Regions from separate parts of the Actinospica robiniae DSM 44927 genome, predicted to be linked through region 1. Evidence: riboswitches for the same ligand, from Rfam matches in the RefSeq annotation. Region 1 holds a riboswitch; each other region holds the start of a gene.
The links. A riboswitch is a leader RNA that binds a small molecule or an ion and turns the genes downstream of it on or off. The one in region 1 is predicted to bind cyclic di-AMP.

Region 1 (4,698 bases):
GGCGCGGCACGCCGCAGCCGGGCGAGGGCATCTGGGCCCGGCTCAAGTACGAGGGCGGCGTGCACCGGGTGCAGCGCGTCCCGGTCACCGAGTCGCAGGGGCGCATCCACACCTCCGCCGCCGGTGTGCTCGTGCTGCCGGAGGCCGAGGAGGTCGAGGTCGAGATCAACCAGAACGACCTGCGCATCGACGTGTTCCGCTCCTCCGGCCCGGGCGGCCAGTCGGTCAACACCACCGACTCCGCGGTGCGCATCACCCACCTGCCCACCGGGGTGGTCGTCTCCTGTCAGAACGAGAAGTCGCAGCTGCAGAACAAGGAGTCCGCGATGCGGATCCTGCGCGCCCGGCTGCTCGCCTTCGCCCAGGAGGAGGCCGAGAAGGAGGCCTCGGACGTGCGCAAGAGCCAGATCCGCACGATGGACCGGTCCGAGCGCATCCGCACCTACAACTTCCCGGAGAACCGGCTCTCCGACCACCGCACCGGGTTCAAGTCCTACAACCTCGACCAGGTGCTCGACGGCGACCTCGACGGGGTCATCCAGTCCTGCGTGGACGCCGACCTCGCGGCGAAGCTGGCCGGGCCGGGGAACTGAGCCGACGATGTCCTCCACCCCCGCCGAGACCCCGGCAGTGACGCCGGGCCTTAACCTGCTGCTGACGGAGGTCGCGCTCGCGGCCGCCCGGCTGGCCGAGGCCGGGGTGGGTTCGCCGCGCGCGGACGCGGAGGAGCTTGCCGGCTGGATCCACGGGGTCACCCGCGGCCGGCTGCACACCGTGCCCGACCGCGAGTTCGACGCGCGCTACTGGGAGGCGGTGGCCCGCAGGGAGAACCGCGAGCCGCTGCAGCACATCACCGGCCGCGCCTACTTCCGCTACCTCGAGCTGGCCGTGGGCCCCGGCGTGTTCGTGCCCCGGCCGGAGACCGAGGTCATGGTCGGCTGGGCGATCGACCGGCTGCGCGAGCTCGACATCGCCGAGCCGCTGATCGTGGACCTGTGCGCCGGCTCCGGCGCGATCGCGCTGGCCATAGCCCAGGAGGTGCCGCGGGCGCAGGTGCACGCGGTCGAGCTCTCGGACGAGGCGCTCGAGTGGACCCGGCGCAACGTCGAGGGCAGCCGGGTGACGCTGCATCAGGCGGACGCCCGCACCGCGCTGCCCGAGCTCAACGGCCAGGTGGACCTGGTCATCTCGAACCCGCCGTACATCCCGCTGACCGAGTGGGAGTACGTGGCCACCGAGGCGCGCGACTACGACCCCGAACTCGCCCTGTTCTCCGGCGAGGACGGCCTGGACATGATCCGCGCGCTCGAGCGCACCGCGCACCGGCTGCTGCGGCCGGGCCGCTGGCTGGCGGTGGAGCACTCGGACCAGCAGGGCGGCTCGGTGCAGCGCATCTTCCTGGAGGAGCTGGGCTGGGTGGAGGCGGGCGACCACCGCGACCTGACCGGCCGTCCCCGGTTCTTCACCGCCCGCAAGGACGGGCTCAGGCCCTAGCATCAGCACCTGAACACTCCGCCCGTCAGCATGGAGGTTGATAACCGTGAGCCGCCGCTACGACTGCGCTGATCCGGATCAGCGCGCGACCGGCCTGCGCGAGGCCGGCGCGACCGTCCGCCGGGGCGATCTGATCGTGCTGCCGACCGACACCGTCTACGGGATCGGCGCGGACGCCTTCTCCAGCTCCGGCATCGAGGCGCTGATCGCGGCCAAGGGCCGGGGCCGGGACATGCCGGTCCCGGTGATGGTCGGCGCGCCGAGCACACTGCACGGCCTGGTCTCCCGGTTCTCGGAGAAGGGCTGGGACCTGGTCGACGCGTTCTGGCCGGGCGCGCTGACGATCGTGGCCCGACACCAGCCCTCGCTGCAGTGGGACCTCGGCGACGCCCGCGGCACGGTCGCGCTGCGGATGCCGCTGCACCCGGTCGCGATCGAGCTGCTGACGGCCACCGGCCCGCTCGGGGTCTCCTCGGCGAACAAGTCCGGCCACGCTCCGGCCACCACCGCATCCGAGGCGCAGGACCAGTTCGGCACTCTGGTGGAGATCTACCTCGACGGCGGTCAGACCGTCGACAGCGTCCCGTCCACGATCGTGGACCTGACCGGCGACGCGCCGCGGCTGCTGCGCGAGGGCGCGCTCACCTTCGACGAGATCGCCAAGGTCGCGAGCAACCTCACCCGCTGAGAACGCAGGAGAAGGGGTCCTGCCCGGGGCACGCACCCGGGCAGGACCCCTTCTCTCATGCGCCCGGGGTTCAGCCGAGCTGGAGCACCTGGCCCGGGTAGATCAGGTCCGGGTTCGAGCCCACGACGGACTCGTTGTCCTGGTAGAGCGTGTGCCAGTCGGAGACGCCCTCCTTCTGGGCGATGCCCGAGAGGGTGTCGCCGGCCTTGACGGTGTAGCTGCCCGAGGCGGACGAGGACTTGGCGCGGTGCTTGCCCTGGTAGCTCGAGGAGCCGGAGTCGCTCGAGCTCTTCGACGAGCTCGAGGAGCCGGAGCCGGACGAGTTCGAGCCGCTGCTCTTGTCCGCGGAGGACGAGGACGAGGACGAGCCGGAACCGGAGGTGTTGGTACCGCTGTAGGTGGTCGAGCTGCCGGCGTACGCGCCGCAGACCGGCCACGCGCCGATGCCCTGGCCGGCCAGGACCTTCTCGGCCACGGCGATCTGCTGGGACTCGCTGGCGTCGTTGGCGTACTGCGCGTACTGGCCGCCGCCGTAGGCGAGCCAGGTCGACTCGCTGAACTGCAGGCCGCCGTAGAACCCGTTGCCGGTGTCGATGGACCAGTCGCCGCCGGACTCGCAGTTGGCGATGGCGGTCCAGTTGACCGAGTCGGCGGAGGCGGTGGAGGCCATCACGACCGGCACGGCGATCGCGGCGCCGGCGAGCGCGGCGGTGGCCACGGCGCGGCGGGTGAAAGACTTGGGGGCGAGCTTGGTCATGCTGAAGACTTTTCCTCTCTCCCACGCCTGCGAAGTGAGCTGTCGGATTCGGGCCGGAAGAAAGTGGCCCTACCACCGGGAGATTATTTATCCCCCCGGAAGATTCACCCCAAGCCTTGGACCTGCGGATACAGTCCGCGTCCCGGCGATATTCGGGTCCTCCGCTCCTGCCCCTTACTTAGTTGGAATCCGCTGGCCGATGGGCAGGATTAGGCGTTCTCGACCCGGGTCCGGAATTTCGGACGTCTTCGACCGTAGAGCACTTCTTCCGATATTTTCAAATTCGTCCACAATATGTGATTACTTATGTGCGAGGCGTTTCGAATGTTTCGGAAATATAACCTGACGCAATTTCACACTCACGTTAGGTCATTCATGAACGCTTTCGGGCGCCGAGGGTGACGGCGTGAATGCACGATGCACGCGCCGCCGGGCGAGCCCCCGTGAACCACCGCTCGGCGAAGCGGGACTTTTGGCCTAGTGCCTCGGCTGGGACGCGTGCTTAGTGTGGAGGAGTCCCCCTCAGCACCAGCGGTTTCTCCCCCTCGTGTTAGGAGCGTGGCCCATGGCTCCCGTCGCTGCTCCCACTCCGGCCTCCACCCGGTCCGCCTCTCCCTTCTACGGCCCCGACTTCGCCGACCTCATCCGGACCGATCCGCAGATCGCGGGCGTGATCCTGGACGAGGTGGAACGCCAGCGGGGCACCCTGCAACTGATCGCCAGCGAGAACCCGACCTCGCCGGCGGTGCTCGCCGCCCTCGGCTCGGTCCTGTCCAACAAGTACGCCGAGGGCTACCCGGGCCGGCGCTACTACGGCGGCTGCGCCGAGGTCGACCGGGCCGAGCGGCTGGCCGTGGACCGCGCCAAGGCGCTGTTCGGCGCCCAGCACGCGAACGTGCAGCCGCACTCCGGCGCCTCGGCGAACCTGGCCGTGTACGCGGCGCTGCTGCGCCCCGGCGACAAGATCCTGGCGATGGCGCTGCCGCACGGCGGCCACCTGACCCACGGATCGCCGGGGAACTTCTCCGGCACCTGGTTCCAGTCCATCGGCTATCCCGTGCGCGAGGACGACGAGCTGATCGACTACGACCGCGTGCGCGATCTGGCGAAGGCGCACCAGCCGAGGCTGATCGTCTGCGGCGCCACGGCCTATCCGAGGCTGATCGACTTCGCCGCGTTCCGCGAGATCGCCGACGAGGTCGGCGCGTACCTGCTGGTCGACGCCGCGCACATCGCGGGCCTTGTGGCGGGCGGTGCGGTGCCCTCGCCGGTCCCGTACGCCGACGTGGTCAGCCTGGCCACGCACAAGACCCTGCGCGGCCCGCGCGGCGGCGCGATCCTGTGCCGGGCCGAGTTCGCCGACGCGATCGACCGGGCGGTCTTCCCGTTCGCCCAGGGCGGACCGCTGATGCACGCGGTCGCCGCCAAGGCGGTGGCCTTCGGCGAGGCGGCCACGGACGAGTTCGCCGCGTACACCCGGCAGGTCGTGGCCAACGCGCGGGTGCTCGCCGAGGCGCTCGCCCGCGAGGGCATGCGCCCGGTGACCGGCGGCACCGACACCCACCTCGCGTTGCTCGACCTGCGCGGCGTGCACATCGCGGCCGGGCGCGGGGTGAGCGGGCGCGAGGCCGAGCAGCGGTGCGAGCGGATGCGGATCGTGCTCAACCGCAACTGCGTGCCCTACGACACCGCCAAGCCGATGCTCTCCTCCGGGATCCGGGTGGGCACCGCCGCGGTGACCACCCAGGGCATGCGCGAG
Region 2 (4,698 bases), 5.2 Mb from region 1:
GGGCTTTGAAGCTGCCGGTGTGCTGGAGGTATTCGAGAGCGAACGTCACGTGCGCGCCCTCGGTGCCGGACGATCCGGGGTCGGCGGGCGCGAGGGTGACCGGGCGGATGCGGCCGGAGACGCGGTCGGCGGCGGCCGCGACGTCGGCGGGGCCGATGAGAGACGGCGCGGTGGAGCGGTCGGCCATGGCGGCGAGCCCTCCTCGGGTGCTGCTCGGGCGGATGGCGGAGGGTATCCGCCCGGCCGGCCGGGCGGATACCGCTCCACGCTACTCGCTCAGGCTCGCGCGTTGCGGATCACCGGCGGCGCTCAGCTGCCCGGGGTGATCTGGACGATGTCGAGCACCGCGGTCGCGGTCAGGCCGAGCGCGCCGTTCGAGCCGGTGATGCGCACGGTGACCTGCAGCTCCGCGGCGTGGCAGCCGGTCGGTACGGTGTAGACGGTGTTCTCGGCCACCTCTTGGCCGGCCCGGTAGTCGACCGCGCGCAGCAGCGGGTCGATGATGGGGCAGCCGGTGGGCAGGGCGCCCGAGGAGCTGAGCGGGAGCCACTGGCCGGACCACATCTCGGTGGTGTCGACGGCGGCGTTGCTGCAGTTCGTGGTGATCAGGTCGGCGGTGGCGGAGCCGCCGGGCACGACCGTGGCGGGGGTGAAGGCGAAGCCGTTGAGGGCGATCGGGAAGCTCGCCGCGCATACGGCGGAACCGTCGGCGGGGGCGGCGGCGGCCTCCGCGCTGGGGCAGCCGGCCACCAGGGACAGCGCCATGGCGGCCCCCGACGCGGCGGCCATCGCCGCGATGGGGTGGAGCTTATGGAGCAGCACCATACTGACATCCTTTCTCGCTGTGGGAGAGCGATTGCGTATTCACTATCGGGGCGAAGCCGACCAGATCGCAATGCTCTGCGACGAGATGGATGTTCCGGGAATTCTGGGGCGGTGCGGGAGGTGGCGGCGACGGAAGATGCCTGGGGCACGCGTGCTACGGGTGGGGCGAGGCGCCGACGGCGGCGGCCGGCTCAGGCGGGGAACGGCAGAGCGGCGGCCAGGGCCTCGGGGGCCTCGTCCGGGATCCAGTGGCTGATCCCCTCGAGCTCGACGAAGCGGTACGGCCCGGCCACGTGCTCGACGCAGCGTTCGGCCGCGTCCCGGGAGATCGCGGCGTCGGCGGTGGACCAGACGTAGGTGACCGGGACGTCCACGGTCGGGGTGTGCGCGCCCTCGCCGAACTTCGTGGCCTGATACCAGCTCAACGCGGCGGTCAGCGCCACGGGGTCGCTGAGCGCCGCGAGGTGCGGCGCCGCGGCGCGGTCGTCGAGCGGACGGTAGAGCGCGCGCAGCCGGCGGGCGTCGTCCTCGAGGAGCACGCGCGCCGCCTTCGCCGGGTCGCGGAAGAGCGAGACGTAAGACGACATGCGGCGCTGCTGGGCGCTCGCGGCGAGCGCGGCGGCGAAGGCGGCCGGGTGCGGCACGGAGACGGCGGTGAAGGTGCGCACGCGGTCGGGGTAGTGCGCGGCGAGGAACCAGCCGACCAGCGAGCCCCAGTCGTGGCCGACGACGTCGACCGCGCTCAGGTGCAGCGCCTCGAGGATCCCGGCCGCGTCTCCGGCCAGTTCGGGCAGTGTATAGGCGCCGGGGTCCGCGGGCCGCGCGCCCGGCGAGTAGCCGCGCTGGTCGAGGGCGATCAGGCGCAGGTTCGCGCCGTCCGCGGCGAGCACGGCGGCCAACGCGTCGTAGGCCCGGTGCGTCTGCGGGAAGCCGTGCAGCAGCAGCACCGGCCGACCGTCGGCCGGGCCCTGCTCGGCGAGATCGAAGGTGAGGCCGCCGACCTCGACGGCCCGCCGGTGCCAGCCGCCCGTCGCGAGGCGGTCACCTTGAGTGTCGGACATGAGAACTTCCTCGCCGCCGCTACCGACTGCAGCCGAGCCACTGCGCCATCGACGATACGACACCGGAGCTCCGGGAGTAAGGGCGGGCGGGCCGCTTTAAAAAGATCCTGAACAATCCGAAGGGGACTCGAACGATGTCCGTTTCGCCCGTTTTAGCAGTGAATACCATGACTTATTCACCAGTATCTTACCAACAGACGATGAGGCGGAACCCCATAAGGGACACCGGAACCCACACCGGCCACATCACCCTTTCCATCTCTTCCCCTCACAGACCGCATCGTTATTAAGCAGTTACTGCCCTGGCTCGCATATCGGAGCGCATTGCCTCTAAGGTTCCATTCAGTCGCTGCTGTCAAGTCGCGTAAATACTCGACCGGCAGCGCAACCGCCGAATCCGCACCGGCCTTGACGTGCCCTCGCGGAGCCGGGGACCCAATCCCCTTGGGGTGAATCCGCGCCGTGCCGGCGCGGTAGGGCGACCTCTTACGCCCGAACCCGTCAGCTAACCCGGTAGGCGGGCGAAGAGGAAAGAGCACGCATGTCATCGCACCGCAAGCCCAGGCTCTCCTTCGTCCGGAATCGTGCCCGCGCCCTCACTCTCTGCGCGGCCACGTTCGGGACGGCGGCGCTGCCCGGCATCGCCTCGGCGGCGACCGCCGCTCCGGCCACCGCCACGGTTCCGCAGGCCACGACCGCGCACTCGGTCACCGTGCACGCGGTCGCCGTCTCGGACAGCACCGGCTCCAAGTCCAGCAGCTCCACGAAGCAGCAGGTCCACACCGTCGTCGCGGGCGACACGCTCTTCGGTATAGCCAAGGCCGCCCTCGGCGACGGCTACGACTACCCGCAGATCTACAAGCTCAACAAGGGCAAGGCCCAGTCCGACGGCGGCAAGCTGACCGACCCCGACCTGATCGAGATCGGCTGGAAGATCGCGCTGCCCAGCGGCTCGAAGGCGTCCGCCTCCTCGTCCTCGAGCTCCTCCTCCAGCTCCTCGAGCAGCTCTTCCGCGAGCTCGAGCTCCTCGTCGAGCAGCAGCTCGTCCTCGTCCTCCGGCTACGCCGACGACCTCGACGGCTGGATCAACCAGGCGATCTCGATCCTGAGCGCGCACGGCTACTCGGTGACCTACAACGCGATCTACCAGACCGCGATGAACGAGTCCTCCGGCAACCCGAACGCGGAGAACGACTGGGACTCCAACGCCGCCGCCGGCACCCCGTCGATCGGCCTCATGCAGGTCATCCAGCCGACCTTCGACGCCTACGCGCTCTCCGGCTACGACGACATCTGGAACCCGGTCGACAACATCATCGCGGCGGTCATCTACGCCCAGGACACCTACGGCGGCCTGGACAACGTGGTGGCCGAGCGCTGCGGCGGCTCCTGCTGGTCCGGCTACTAAGCCGACACCCGCACAGCCGGTCCGCGACACCGAACCCCGCGCATCCCTTCCCGGGTGCGCGGGGTTCCGCCGTGTATCGTAGAACTCTGTGACAGTCGATGGAACAGCGGCATACTCAGGGCTCGAAGACCTGCCCGGGCTGGTGCCCGCGGCGGTGCGCCTCGCCCGCGGGCAGGGCTTCGACTACAGCTGCCTGCCGGAGCACGGCGAGCTGCTGCGGGTGCTCGCCCGCGGCGTCGGGGCCGGCCGGATCGGCGAGACCGGCACCGGCTGCGGGGTCGGGCTGGCCTGGCTTTCCGCCGGAGCGCATCAGGATGCCCAGGTGGTCAGCGTGGAACGGGATCCGGAGCGCGCCGCACTGGCCGCAGAGCTCTTCGACGCCCGGCCCAACGTCGAGGTCGTCCAAGGCGACGTGAGCCGGCTGCGCAAGTACGGACCCTTCGATCTGCTCGTGCTCGACGGCGGCGGCCAGGGCAAGGGACCGGACGACGGGCCGATCGATCCGGCGCAGTGGCTGGCGCCGGGCGGGCTGATCGTGATGGACGACTTCAGCCCGCTCACCAGCTGGCCGCCGCGGTTCGGCGAGGCCGTCGACCTGCCTCGGCTGCACTGGCTGGCCCACCCCCGGCTACGCGCGACGCAGGTCCGCGTGACGCCCGAGTGGTCGGCCCTGCTCGCCACCTATGTGGGCTGAGTAACCGGCTCACTGTGCCCGCGAGACCGCGGCGGGCCGGCGCGCCGAGCCGGCGCCGTCCCGCCGCGTCCGCCCTCACTCGGCCAGTGCCGCCTCCTCGGCGTCGGTCAACAGACGCGACCGGATCAGGAACCTGACGCCCTCGGGCGCCTCGAGCGAGAAGCCGCTGCCCCGGCCCGGCACCACGTCCACGGTCAGGTGGGTGTGGCGCCAGCGCTCGAACTGGGCGGCGCCCATCCAGAACGCCACCGGCTCCCCCACCCCGGGCACCTCGATCCGGGCGAGCAGGACGTCCGAGCCGCCAGTGCGGAACTCGCCCTCCAGGTAGCACATCGGTGAGCTGCCGTCGCAGCAGCCGCCGGACTGATGGAACATCAGCGGGCCGTTGGCCTGGTAGAGGCTGCGCATCAGCGCGGCGGCCGCATCCGTGACCGCGACCCGGGATACGGACCGCTCCTGCGGCATCGTCATGGCTTCGCCCCTTCCGCTGCGCACCGTCGCCGAACCGTCGTCGGCCTAGAAGAAGCCCATGGCCTTCGGGCTGTAGCTGACCAGCAGGTTCTTCGTCTGCTGATAGTGGTCGAGCATCATCTTGTGGTTCTCCCGGCCGATGCCCGAACCCTTATACCCGCCGAACGCCGCGTGCGCCGGGTAGAGGTGGTAGCAGTTGGTCCACACCCGGCCGGCCTGGATCGCCCGGCCGGCCCGGT
Region 3 (4,698 bases), 2.7 Mb from region 1:
ACGTGGCCAGCGGCCTCAAGCTGGCCGGGATCAAGGTCGGGGACCGGGACGCGGTGGTCGAGGACGCGCTGCGGCGGGCCGGGCTGTGGAACGAGGTGCAGCGGCGCCTGCGCACCCCGGGAGGCGCCCTGTCCGGCGGTCAGCAGCAGCGGCTGTGCATCGCCCGGTCCCTCGCCGTGGCCCCGGACGTGCTGTTGATGGACGAGCCGTGCTCGGCGCTGGACCCGACCTCGACCAGGCGGATCGAGGAGACGATCGCCGAGCTCGACGGCCAGGTCACCATCGTCATCGTGACGCACAACATGCAGCAGGCGGCCCGGGTCAGCCGCAACTGCGCGTTCTTCCTGGCCGGGGAGGACCAGCCCGGCCGCGTGGTCGAGGCCGGCCCGACCGAGCGGATCTTCGGCGACCCGGCCGACCCGCGCACCGCCGACTACATCCACGGCCGCTTCGGCTGAGCCCGCGCCGGGCTGCCCGGCGCACGAAAAAGGCCTCCCCGGGTCCGTCCGACGTCGGACGGACCCGGGGAGGCTGCGCGCACGGCGCTGTGCGGCTCGGAAGCAATCGTCAACTGATCACGAAGAGTGCATGATCGTGTACACGATGTGCTTGGCCTGGTCCTGCCACTGCGAGTACAGCGAGCCGTTGAAGGAGCGCTGGACGTCCTGAGCGGCGGTGTGCAGCGACATGTCCTGGTAGTTCGACGGCAGGCTCTTGAGGAACGCCTTGGCCGCGTACGTCGGCGTGGTCAGCTCGGACGGCGAGCCCCAGCCGGTGGACGGACGCTGCTGGAACAGGCCCAGCGAGTCGTGGTCGACCGCTACGTTCAGGTTGTGCAGCTTCGACTCCTGCATGGCGGTGGCCACGGCGATGGTCGACGCGTACGGCGAGAGGTTCATGTTCTCGGCCGCGTGCACGATCGTGGTGGCGTTCTCCCACTGCGCGGAGGTCAGGCTGATGTGGCTCTGGGAGCCCTGCTCCGACGTCGGGGATATGTCCCCCATCGAGACGCTCGCGTAGGGGTTCGACGGCGTCGTCTTGGTCGACTCGGTCGAGGACCGCGTGCTGCTCTGCGTCTCGGTCTGCGCCGGGGCCTGCGCCGGAGCCTGGGCCGCCTTCGAGGCGGTCGCGCCGGGCTGGACGGTGGAGGTCACGGCGGCCGGGCTGGTCGCGGCGGCGGCCTGCGCGTCGCCCGCGCCGGAGGTGGCCAGCGGCACGATCGCGACGCCGACGGCGGCGACGGCCAGGGCCGCGGCGGGGAAGCGCTTGGTCGCGGCGGGCTTGTGCTTCTCGACCATGGCGCTACCGGACTGGTAGCCCTTAGTGGCCGCGGCACTACCGGACTGGTAGCCCTTGGCGACCGCGGCGCTACCGGACTGGTAGCCCTTGGCCAGGGCGGAGCTGCCGCTCTGGTAGGCGGTACGGAAGGGGATACGGGAGATCAGGTCGCGCGTGAACGCACGGGGGGTGTTCGAAGACACGATGAACGAAGCCTCTCCTTCGGCCGCCTACCGGGTTAGCTGACGGGTTCGGGCGGAAGGTGAGTTTGCGCCCTACGGCCCCGATCGAGGCGTCACTCAGCGCACGGCTAGGGTCGCCGTCCGTGAGTTTCGTCTGATGTGAGGGCCGATTCACCCCGGGGGACCGGGCGCACGGTGCGCCACGGAGATTGGGTCCCCGGCTCCGGGAACGGATGCGGCGGTTCGGTGACCGCTGCTCCGCCCTGTCGGACTCGGCGGGTACGTCCGGTGCGCGGTTCGGATTCCACGGCGTCGGCCGGATGTACAACATCGACCATAGCGGCGTTTCCGGCAGTTGTCACAAATCGCCCAAAATACGGCAGAGCGTGACTGAAGAGTCACGCTCTGCCGAGAAAACCGAGTGCCGACGGGCGAATCCGGGCCGTCGGTCAGGCCGGGGCCTTGCCGTTCATGATGTCGTAGACCATGGTCGTGGCCTGCGACTGCCACTGTGCGTAGGCGGTCGGATACCCGGAGCGCTGCACGTCCTGGGCCGCCTCCCACAGGTAGATGCTCATGTAGTCCGGCGCGTCCTTGTCGAGCGCGGCGAGGAAGGCGTTGGCCGCGTACGTCGGGGTGGTCAGCTGGGAGGTGGTGCCCCAGCCCTGCGAGGGACGCTGCTGGAAGAGGCCGAGCGAGTCCGCGTTGGTGGCGGTGGTCAGGTTGATCAGCCGCGACTCCTGGATCGCGGTGGCCACGGCCACCACGGCGGCGTACGCGTGCATCCCGCGCTTTTCCACCGTCGCGACTATCGTCTTCGCGTTCTCCCACTGGTCCGCGCTCGGGGTGAACGTGTTCTGCGTTCCGTAGAAGGCCACCGGCTCCAGGGTGCCCCAGGACACTGAGGCGTACGGGCTGGTCTTGGTGTGGGTCGGCGTCGCGCTGGCCGAAGCGGAGGCGCTCGCGCTGGCCGAGGTCTTCACGCTGGACGCGCTGACGCTGGGCGAGGCGACCGCGGTCGGCGCGCTGCTCGCCTGCTGGGCCGGCACCAGGTCCGCCATGGCCGGATTGGGAGTGGTCGCCGGGGACGCCTCGCCCAGCGCCATCGCCGCCGCCACGCCGCCCGGTCCGCCGACCACCGTGCCCGCCAGGGCCGCGACCGTGATCGCCGGGTACTTGCGCATCCACGACCCGTTCGGGTCGGAGCGAGTGATCGGACTCTGACTCCCGTGCTTCGACTTGCTGTGACTGCCCACGGTCCGCTTACGGCCCTCTCCCTCGTCCGCCTACCGGGTTAGCTGACGGGTTCGGGCGGAAAGAGACGCCCTACGCTCCGGTTCCGGAGCGATTCACCCCGCGGCGGGGAGCACCGAAGTGGGTCCCCGGCTCCACTCGCGTGGACTCGGCGGTCACATCCGGTGTCGCACGGTCGCGACATCCGCCGGATGTGTTGGCCCCAGAACCTAACAGATCGAACGGCCCCATGTCACCGTTTCGTCTCAGCCTTGCCACTGCTTTGACTCGGCGTGAGATACGCCTTACCGGCGCGCGATCCGGCGGCAGGTCGGGCCGCGGCCGTGCGCCACCGCCCGTTAACCTGGGTGTCGTGAACGCCGAACCGACCGGAGCCCCGGACCGCGGCCAGAGCCAGGCCGACCCCCAGGAGATCGCCCGGCTGCGCGTGGCCATCGGCCGGCTGCACCGGCGCATGGTCCAGCACACCGCCGGAGATCTGACGTTCTCCCAGACCTCGGCGCTGGTCGCGGTGGAGAAGCTCGGGCCGATCCGGCTCGGCGAGCTCGCCGCCCGGGAGCGGGTGGCCGCGCCCTCGATGACCCGCACCGTGGCCGGGCTGGTCGAGGCCGGGCTGCTGCACCGGGCCGGGGACCCGCAGGACGGGCGCTCCTACCTGCTGAGCATCACCGACCAGGGCCGCGGCTTCCTCGAGGCGCTGCGCACCGAGCGCTCGGCCGTGCTGGCCGCGGGCATCGCCCAGCTCGGCCCGGTCGAGCTGGACGTGCTGCGCCGGGCGCTGCCGGTGCTCGAGCACCTGGCCGAACGAGAGTCCTGATACGCCGCCGGCGCGCCGTGGCGCGCCCGCGCCGCGCCGTCGGCCACCCCGGCCACGCCCCGGCCGGGAACCGGTGGCAGGATGGCGGCATGGACGTGCAGGAACAGAACGCGGCCGGCGCCGAGGAACCCGTCGAGGAGTGGCCGCCGCGCGAGTGGCGCGAGACCACCCGTGCCGCCGGCCACAAGCAGGCGCTCTACGTCAGCGTGGCCATGCTGGTCATGTTCGGCGCGCTGACGCTCCTGGCGATCTGGGCCTCGCACCACGGCTGACCGCGCCGCCGGGCCGGCCGCCGGCCCGATGCCCCGCCGGCCCGGATCGGCCTACTGCGGCGCCTTGACCTGGCCGGCCTCCGTCAGCTCCGCGATCTCCTCGCCGGGAATGCCCAGCAGGAACAGGATCGTGTCCAGGAACGGCACGTTCACCGCCGTGTCCGCCTGCTCGCGCACCACCGGCTTGGCGTTGAACGCCACCCCGAGTCCGGCCGCGGCCAGCATGTCCAGGTCGTTCGCCCCGTCGCCGATGGCGACCGTCTCGCTCAGCGGCACGCCGGCCGCCGAGGCGAACCGGCGCAGCGCGGCGGCCTTGCCGGGCCGGTCCACGATCGGGCCCACCACCTTGCCGGTCAGCCGGCCGTCCACCACCTCGAGCGTGTTCGCGGCCGCGTAGTCCAGCTCGAGATCGGCCGCGAGCAGGTCGGTGATCTGGGTGAAGCCGCCGGAGACGATCGCGACCTGGTAGCCGAGCCGCTTGAGCGTGCGCACCAGGGTGCGGGCGCCGGGGGTGTAGCGCACCTGCCCGCGCACCTTGGCGAAGACCTCCTCGGGCAGCCCCTCGAGCAGCGCCACCCTCGCCCGCAGCGAGGCGGCGAAGTCCATCTCCCCGCGCATCGCCTCGGCCGTCACCCGGGCCACCTCGTCGAGGCAGCCGGCGTGCTCGGCGAGCAGCTCGATCACCTCGTCCTGGATCAGCGTGGAGTCCACGTCCATCACCACCAGGTGCTTGGCCCGGCGGGCGAGCCCGGCGCGCTGCACCGCGACGTCCGCGCCGCAGGCCGCGGCCTCCGGGGCCAGCCGGCGCCGCAGCTCCAGCGGGTCCACCCCGGACACGTCCAGCTCGATCGCGGTCACCGGGTACTTCGCCAGCCGCACGATCCGGTCGATGTTG
Region 4 (4,698 bases), 3.7 Mb from region 1:
GAGACCACCAGCGCGCATTCGGCCACCAGGGCGAGGAACTCGCGGTAGCCGAGCGGGTCGCAGGCGGAGAGCCCCTCGGCCAGCCGCCCGCCGGTGACCCGGGTCAGGGCGGCCCGGGTGCGCGGGTGCACCGGGAAGAGCACCGGCCGCCCGGCCGCGCCGATCGCCTCGAGCTCGGCGACGATCGCGCCGAGCACGCGCGGGTCGTCGGTGTTCTCCGGGCGGTGGATGGTGGCGAGCACGTACCGGCCGGCCTGCACACCCACCTCGGCCAGCACCTTGGCCCGCGCCTCGGGTCCGGGCAGGGACTGGCGCAGCGCCTCGACCACGGTGTTCCCGGTCAGCTCGACCAGCTGCGGGTCGAGCCGTTCGGCCACCAGGTTCTCCACGTTGCCGCGGGTGGGGGCGCACAACAGGTCGGAGACGTGGTCGATCAGGGTTCGGTTGTTCTCCTCCGGCATCCGCCGGTCGTGGCTGCGCAGCCCGGCCTCCACGTGCACCAGCGGGATGCCGTAGGCGTTCGCGGCCAGTGCCCCGGCCAGCGCGGAGTTGGTGTCGCCCTGGACCACCACGGCGGCCGGCCGCGCGGCGGCGAAGAGCGTGTCCAGGTTCGCCACCGCCGCCGCCACCTGCCCGGCCCGGGACATCCCGCCCACGCCGAGGGTGACGTCGGGCCGGCGCATGCCGCAGTCGGTGAAGAAGACCTCGTCCAGGCGCGCGTCGTAGTGCTGGCCGGTGTGGATGACCCGGGCGGCGTCGGCGAACAGTCCGGTCAGCGGGGCGAGTTTGACGATCTCGCGCCGGGTGCCGAGGACGAAGGCGACCGAGCCGTTGAGGATGGATGCGCAGGGATCGTACACGGCCTCTCCGTCGGACGCGGCGGTGCGGGTGCGGGGAGCGGACGCAGGCCGGCGAGCGCGGCGTCCGCGGGCAACCCGCGGCCGCGCACGGGACGCGGCCGCGGGACGGGCCTTGTGGCGACGAGGCCCTGCTTCGGGTTTCGCCCGCATACTCGCACGCGGAGGCCGCCGGCCGGGCCAACCTGGCCGCGTCAGCCCGTCCGGCGAGCGCAATTGTGATCACTGAATCATGTGAGGAATCGGCCGCCGGAGTGAGCGCGCACGCGAAAGACCGCACCCGCGGCGCTCGGGGAGCGTCGCGGGTGCGGTCGGGCCGGTGCGGCCGGTGTCAGGTCAAGCCGGACTGGTCGGCTTAGTAGCCGTACCAGCACGAACCGCCGCAGCGGGCGGCGACGACGTTGTCCAGGCCGCCGTAGGTGGCCTGCGCGTAGATGACCGCGGAGATGATGTTGTCGACCGGGTTGTAGATGTCGTTGTAGCCGGAGAGCGCGTAGGCGTCGAAGGTCGGCTGGATCATCTGCATGAGGCCGATCGACGGGGTGCCGGCGGCGGCGTTGGAGTCCCAGCCGTTCTCGGCGCTCGGGTTGCCGGAGGACTCGTTCATCGCGGTCTGGTAGATCGCGTTGTAGGACACCGAGTAGCCGTGCGCGTTCAGGATCGAGATGGCCTGGTTGATCCAGCCGTCCAGGTTGTCCGCGTAGGTGGTGGTCGAGTCCGTGCTCGAGGACGAGCTGGTGCTCGAAGACGCCTTGGCGGACGAGTTGCTCGAGGCGCTGGAGCCGGTCGAGGACTGGTCCGAACCCGCCGACGAGGAGGTGGTGGCGGTGGTCGCGGAGTCGCTCGAGGTGGAGGACGCGCTGCCGGACGGGACCAGGATGGTCCAGCCGATCTGGATGAGGTCCTCGTTGGTGAACTTGGCGCCGTCGGACTCGGTGCGGTCCTTGTTCAGGTTCCAGAGCTTGTGGTAGTCGTCGCCGTTACCGAGCTTGCTCTTGGCTATGCCGAACAGGGTGTCGCCGGCGACGACGGTGTAGCGGGTGGTGTCGCTCGAGGTGGGGGTCGAGTCGGACACGTTGGTCGCGGTGGCCGTGGTGCCGGAGGCGGCCTGCGCGGTCTGCTGCGTCGGAGTGTGGGTCGAACCGATCGTCGCAGCCTGGGCCAGCGTCGGCATCGCCACGCCGGCGATCACGGCGGCACTCAGGGTGACGGTCCGGACACGCTTGCGGGCAGGGGCGGACAGGGACAGACGGTGGAACGTCAAGACTTCGCTCTTCCTCTTCAGGCCGCCTGCCGGGTTAGCTGACGGGTTCGGGCGTAAGAGGTCGCCCTACCGTGCCGTGGGCACGGATTCACCCCGGGGGACATGGGTCCCCGGCTCCGCGGAGTTCTACGCTCCGCAACGGATTCGGCGGAGGCGCTGCCGCCATGGATTTCCTTGGCTGTTCAGCAACGCCTGGATCAACTTAAGCACATGCAAACCGGGCAAATGACCATTTGGCGAGAAAAACAGGTAACGACACGAAGCGCTATGATTTCGTGGCATACCGTGCGAACGGCCAGGTCAGATGGCATTTCGATAACCGGATACGCAGCGTCGATCACGCGGAGTGACGTTATCATCGCGTCCCGTGCAGTATTTTTCAGACACAGCGCGACCATTGAACTACGCTGCGTACATCAGAATAGTGACGCGGTCGATGCGGAAGGTGAGGAAAACGGCTTAGTCATTCACCTAATGACGTAAAGTGCCGCACCGGCTACTCGGCGGCGATCCCGGCCCCGTCCGGCGGGGTGTCGCCGAGCAGCCACCGGGCGCCGGCGCCGTGGGTGGCGGCGGTGTCGCCCGGGTTGTAGAGGCGGCAGGTGCGCAGGGAGAGGCAGCCGCAGCCGACGCAGCCGGTGAGCCGGTCCCGCAGCCCTTCGAGCTCTGCGATGCGGTCGTCGATCCGGGCCACCCAGGTGTGCGAGACGGAGTTCCAGTCGGCCTTGTTCGGCGCGCGCTCGGCCGGGAGGCGGGCGAGCGACGCGCCCACCTCGTCCAGGGTCAGGCCCACCTGCTGCGCGGCCCGGATGAAGGCGACCCGCCGGAGCATGGCCCTGGCGTAGCGGCGCTGGCCGCCGGCGGTGCGCTCGGAGACGATCAGCCCGACCTGCTCGTAGTAGCGCAGCGCGGAGGTGGCCACCCCGGCGCGGCGGGCGAGTTCGCCGATGGTCAGGCGCGATTCCAGCACGGGCATGAACGCGGATCCTATCGCTTGACTTCAAGCTGACTTGAAGTTGCAGGCTTGGGGGCATGGAGAACACGAACTCGAACACTGCGATCGCGGACGCGATCGGCTCCGGCGCCCGGCTCGACGAGCCGCGCCGGCTGATGGCGCTGATGACCGGCGACGAGAAGCACGGGCCGGCGGCGACCTCCACCCTCGACGTGCTGTGGGTGCTCTACACCCGCGTGCTCAAGGGACTGGACCCGGGCGACCCGGACAACCCGCTGCGCGACCGCTTCCTGCTCTCGAAGGGCCACGGCCCGGTGGCCTACTACGCCGTGCTGGCCGCGCTCGGCTTCATCCCCGAGGAGTGGCTGCGGAGCTTCGGCTCCTTCGACTCCCCGCTCGGCCACCACCCGGACCGGGTGCTGGTGCCCGGCGTGGAGATCGGCAGCGGCTCGCTCGGGCACGGGCTCGGGCTGGCCGTGGGCACGGCGCTGGGACTGCGGGCGCGCGGACTGGCCACGCAGCGCGTGGTCACGCTGCTCGGCGACGCGGAACTCGACGAGGGCTCGAACCACGAGGCCATCGCCTACGCCGGGGCCGTGGGCCTGGAGAGACTGACCGCCGTCGTCATCGACAACCAGTCGGCCACGCACGGGTGGTCCGGCGGCATCGCCACCCGGTTCGAGCGCGAGGGCTGGTCCACCGTGACCGTGAGCGGCCGGGACCACGACGCGCTGGAGGCCGCCTTCACCGCACCCCACCCCGGCCGCCCGCGCGCGGTGATCGCGGTGGTCGAACCCAAGGACGCGTAGTACCACCCGATACCTCTACCACTTTATTCGCACACTGACAAACTGGAGAACCGATCGTGGACACCATGCGGGAGCGCTTCGTCAGCACCACCACCGCCCTGCTCGACGCCGACCCCGGGCTCGCCGTCGTGCTGGCCGACATCACCGCCACACAGTTCGACCCGGCCAAGGCCAAGCACCCGGACCGGGTGCTGAACGTCGGGATCAGGGAGCAGCTGCTCGTCGGGGTGGCCGGCGGGCTGGCCCTGGCCGGCCTGCGCCCGATCGCGCACACCTTCCCCTCGTTCCTCATCGAGCGCCCGTTCGAGCAGGTCAAGCTGGACCTCGGCCACCAGGACGTGGGCGCGGTGCTGGTCAGCTACGGCGCGTCCTACGACATGGCGTACATGGGGCGCACCCACCAGTCGCCGGCCGACGTCGCGCTGCTCGACACCCTGGAGGGCTGGACCGTGCACGTCCCCGGCCACCCGGACGAGACGGAGGTCCTGCTGCGCGACGCCGCGGCCGGGACGGGACGCGTCTACCTGCGGCTGTCCGGCGAGACCAACCGCGCGCCGCGGCCGGTCGAACCGGGCCGGATGGCCGTGGTCAAGCGCGGATCGGACGACGCTTCGGGGGTCGTGGTGGCCGTCGGGCCGCTGCTCGACCCGGTGCTCGAGGCCGTCGCAGACCTCGACGTCACCGTGCTGTACGCCGCGACCGTCCGACCGTTCGACGTCGAGAGCCTGCGTTCGGCGGTGGCACGCGCCACGACGGCCGACGTGGTGCTGGTCGAGCCGTACCTGGCCGGCACGTCGAGCCACGCCGTGGACG

Region 2: linked by a shared signal. The riboswitch ahead of ACTRO_RS00160 (transglycosylase SLT domain-containing protein) and the one ahead of ACTRO_RS22105 (LysM peptidoglycan-binding domain-containing protein) in region 1 are both predicted to bind cyclic di-AMP.
Region 3: linked by a shared signal. The riboswitch ahead of ACTRO_RS34550 (hypothetical protein) and the one ahead of ACTRO_RS22105 (LysM peptidoglycan-binding domain-containing protein) in region 1 are both predicted to bind cyclic di-AMP.
Region 4: linked by a shared signal. The riboswitch ahead of ACTRO_RS38630 (LysM peptidoglycan-binding domain-containing protein) and the one ahead of ACTRO_RS22105 (LysM peptidoglycan-binding domain-containing protein) in region 1 are both predicted to bind cyclic di-AMP.

The regions. Positions count from the first base shown of each region.
Region 1 is NZ_KI632511.1:5,243,718-5,248,415, reverse strand. Features, by position in the region: gene prfA (peptide chain release factor 1) at 1-593, shown strand, start outside; gene prmC (peptide chain release factor N(5)-glutamine methyltransferase) at 601-1,494, shown strand; gene ACTRO_RS22110 (L-threonylcarbamoyladenylate synthase) at 1,541-2,182, shown strand; gene ACTRO_RS22105 (LysM peptidoglycan-binding domain-containing protein) at 2,253-2,939, opposite strand; cyclic di-AMP (ydaO/yuaA leader) riboswitch at 2,949-3,165, opposite strand; gene ACTRO_RS22100 (serine hydroxymethyltransferase) at 3,505-4,698, shown strand, end outside.
Region 2 is NZ_KI632511.1:30,247-34,944, forward strand. Features, by position in the region: gene ACTRO_RS00145 (serine/threonine dehydratase) at 1-187, opposite strand, end outside; gene ACTRO_RS00150 (hypothetical protein) at 310-825, opposite strand; gene ACTRO_RS00155 (alpha/beta fold hydrolase) at 1,017-1,886, opposite strand; cyclic di-AMP (ydaO/yuaA leader) riboswitch at 2,266-2,422, shown strand; gene ACTRO_RS00160 (transglycosylase SLT domain-containing protein) at 2,428-3,294, shown strand; gene ACTRO_RS00165 (O-methyltransferase) at 3,383-3,988, shown strand; gene ACTRO_RS00170 (DUF779 domain-containing protein) at 4,064-4,459, opposite strand; gene exaC (acetaldehyde dehydrogenase ExaC) at 4,505-4,698, opposite strand, start outside.
Region 3 is NZ_KI632511.1:7,987,721-7,992,418, forward strand. Features, by position in the region: gene ACTRO_RS34540 (phosphate ABC transporter ATP-binding protein) at 1-458, shown strand, start outside; gene ACTRO_RS44335 (hypothetical protein) at 576-1,481, opposite strand; cyclic di-AMP (ydaO/yuaA leader) riboswitch at 1,491-1,711, opposite strand; gene ACTRO_RS34550 (hypothetical protein) at 1,910-2,338, opposite strand; gene ACTRO_RS34555 (hypothetical protein) at 2,349-2,684, shown strand; cyclic di-AMP (ydaO/yuaA leader) riboswitch at 2,729-2,878, opposite strand; gene ACTRO_RS34560 (MarR family winged helix-turn-helix transcriptional regulator) at 3,067-3,531, shown strand; gene ACTRO_RS34565 (hypothetical protein) at 3,621-3,803, shown strand; gene serB (phosphoserine phosphatase SerB) at 3,855-4,698, opposite strand, start outside.
Region 4 is NZ_KI632511.1:8,977,117-8,981,814, reverse strand. Features, by position in the region: gene wecB (non-hydrolyzing UDP-N-acetylglucosamine 2-epimerase) at 1-860, opposite strand, end outside; gene ACTRO_RS38630 (LysM peptidoglycan-binding domain-containing protein) at 1,213-2,121, opposite strand; cyclic di-AMP (ydaO/yuaA leader) riboswitch at 2,130-2,281, opposite strand; gene soxR (redox-sensitive transcriptional activator SoxR) at 2,618-3,097, opposite strand; gene ACTRO_RS38620 (transketolase) at 3,232-3,885, shown strand; gene ACTRO_RS38615 (transketolase family protein) at 3,942-4,698, shown strand, end outside.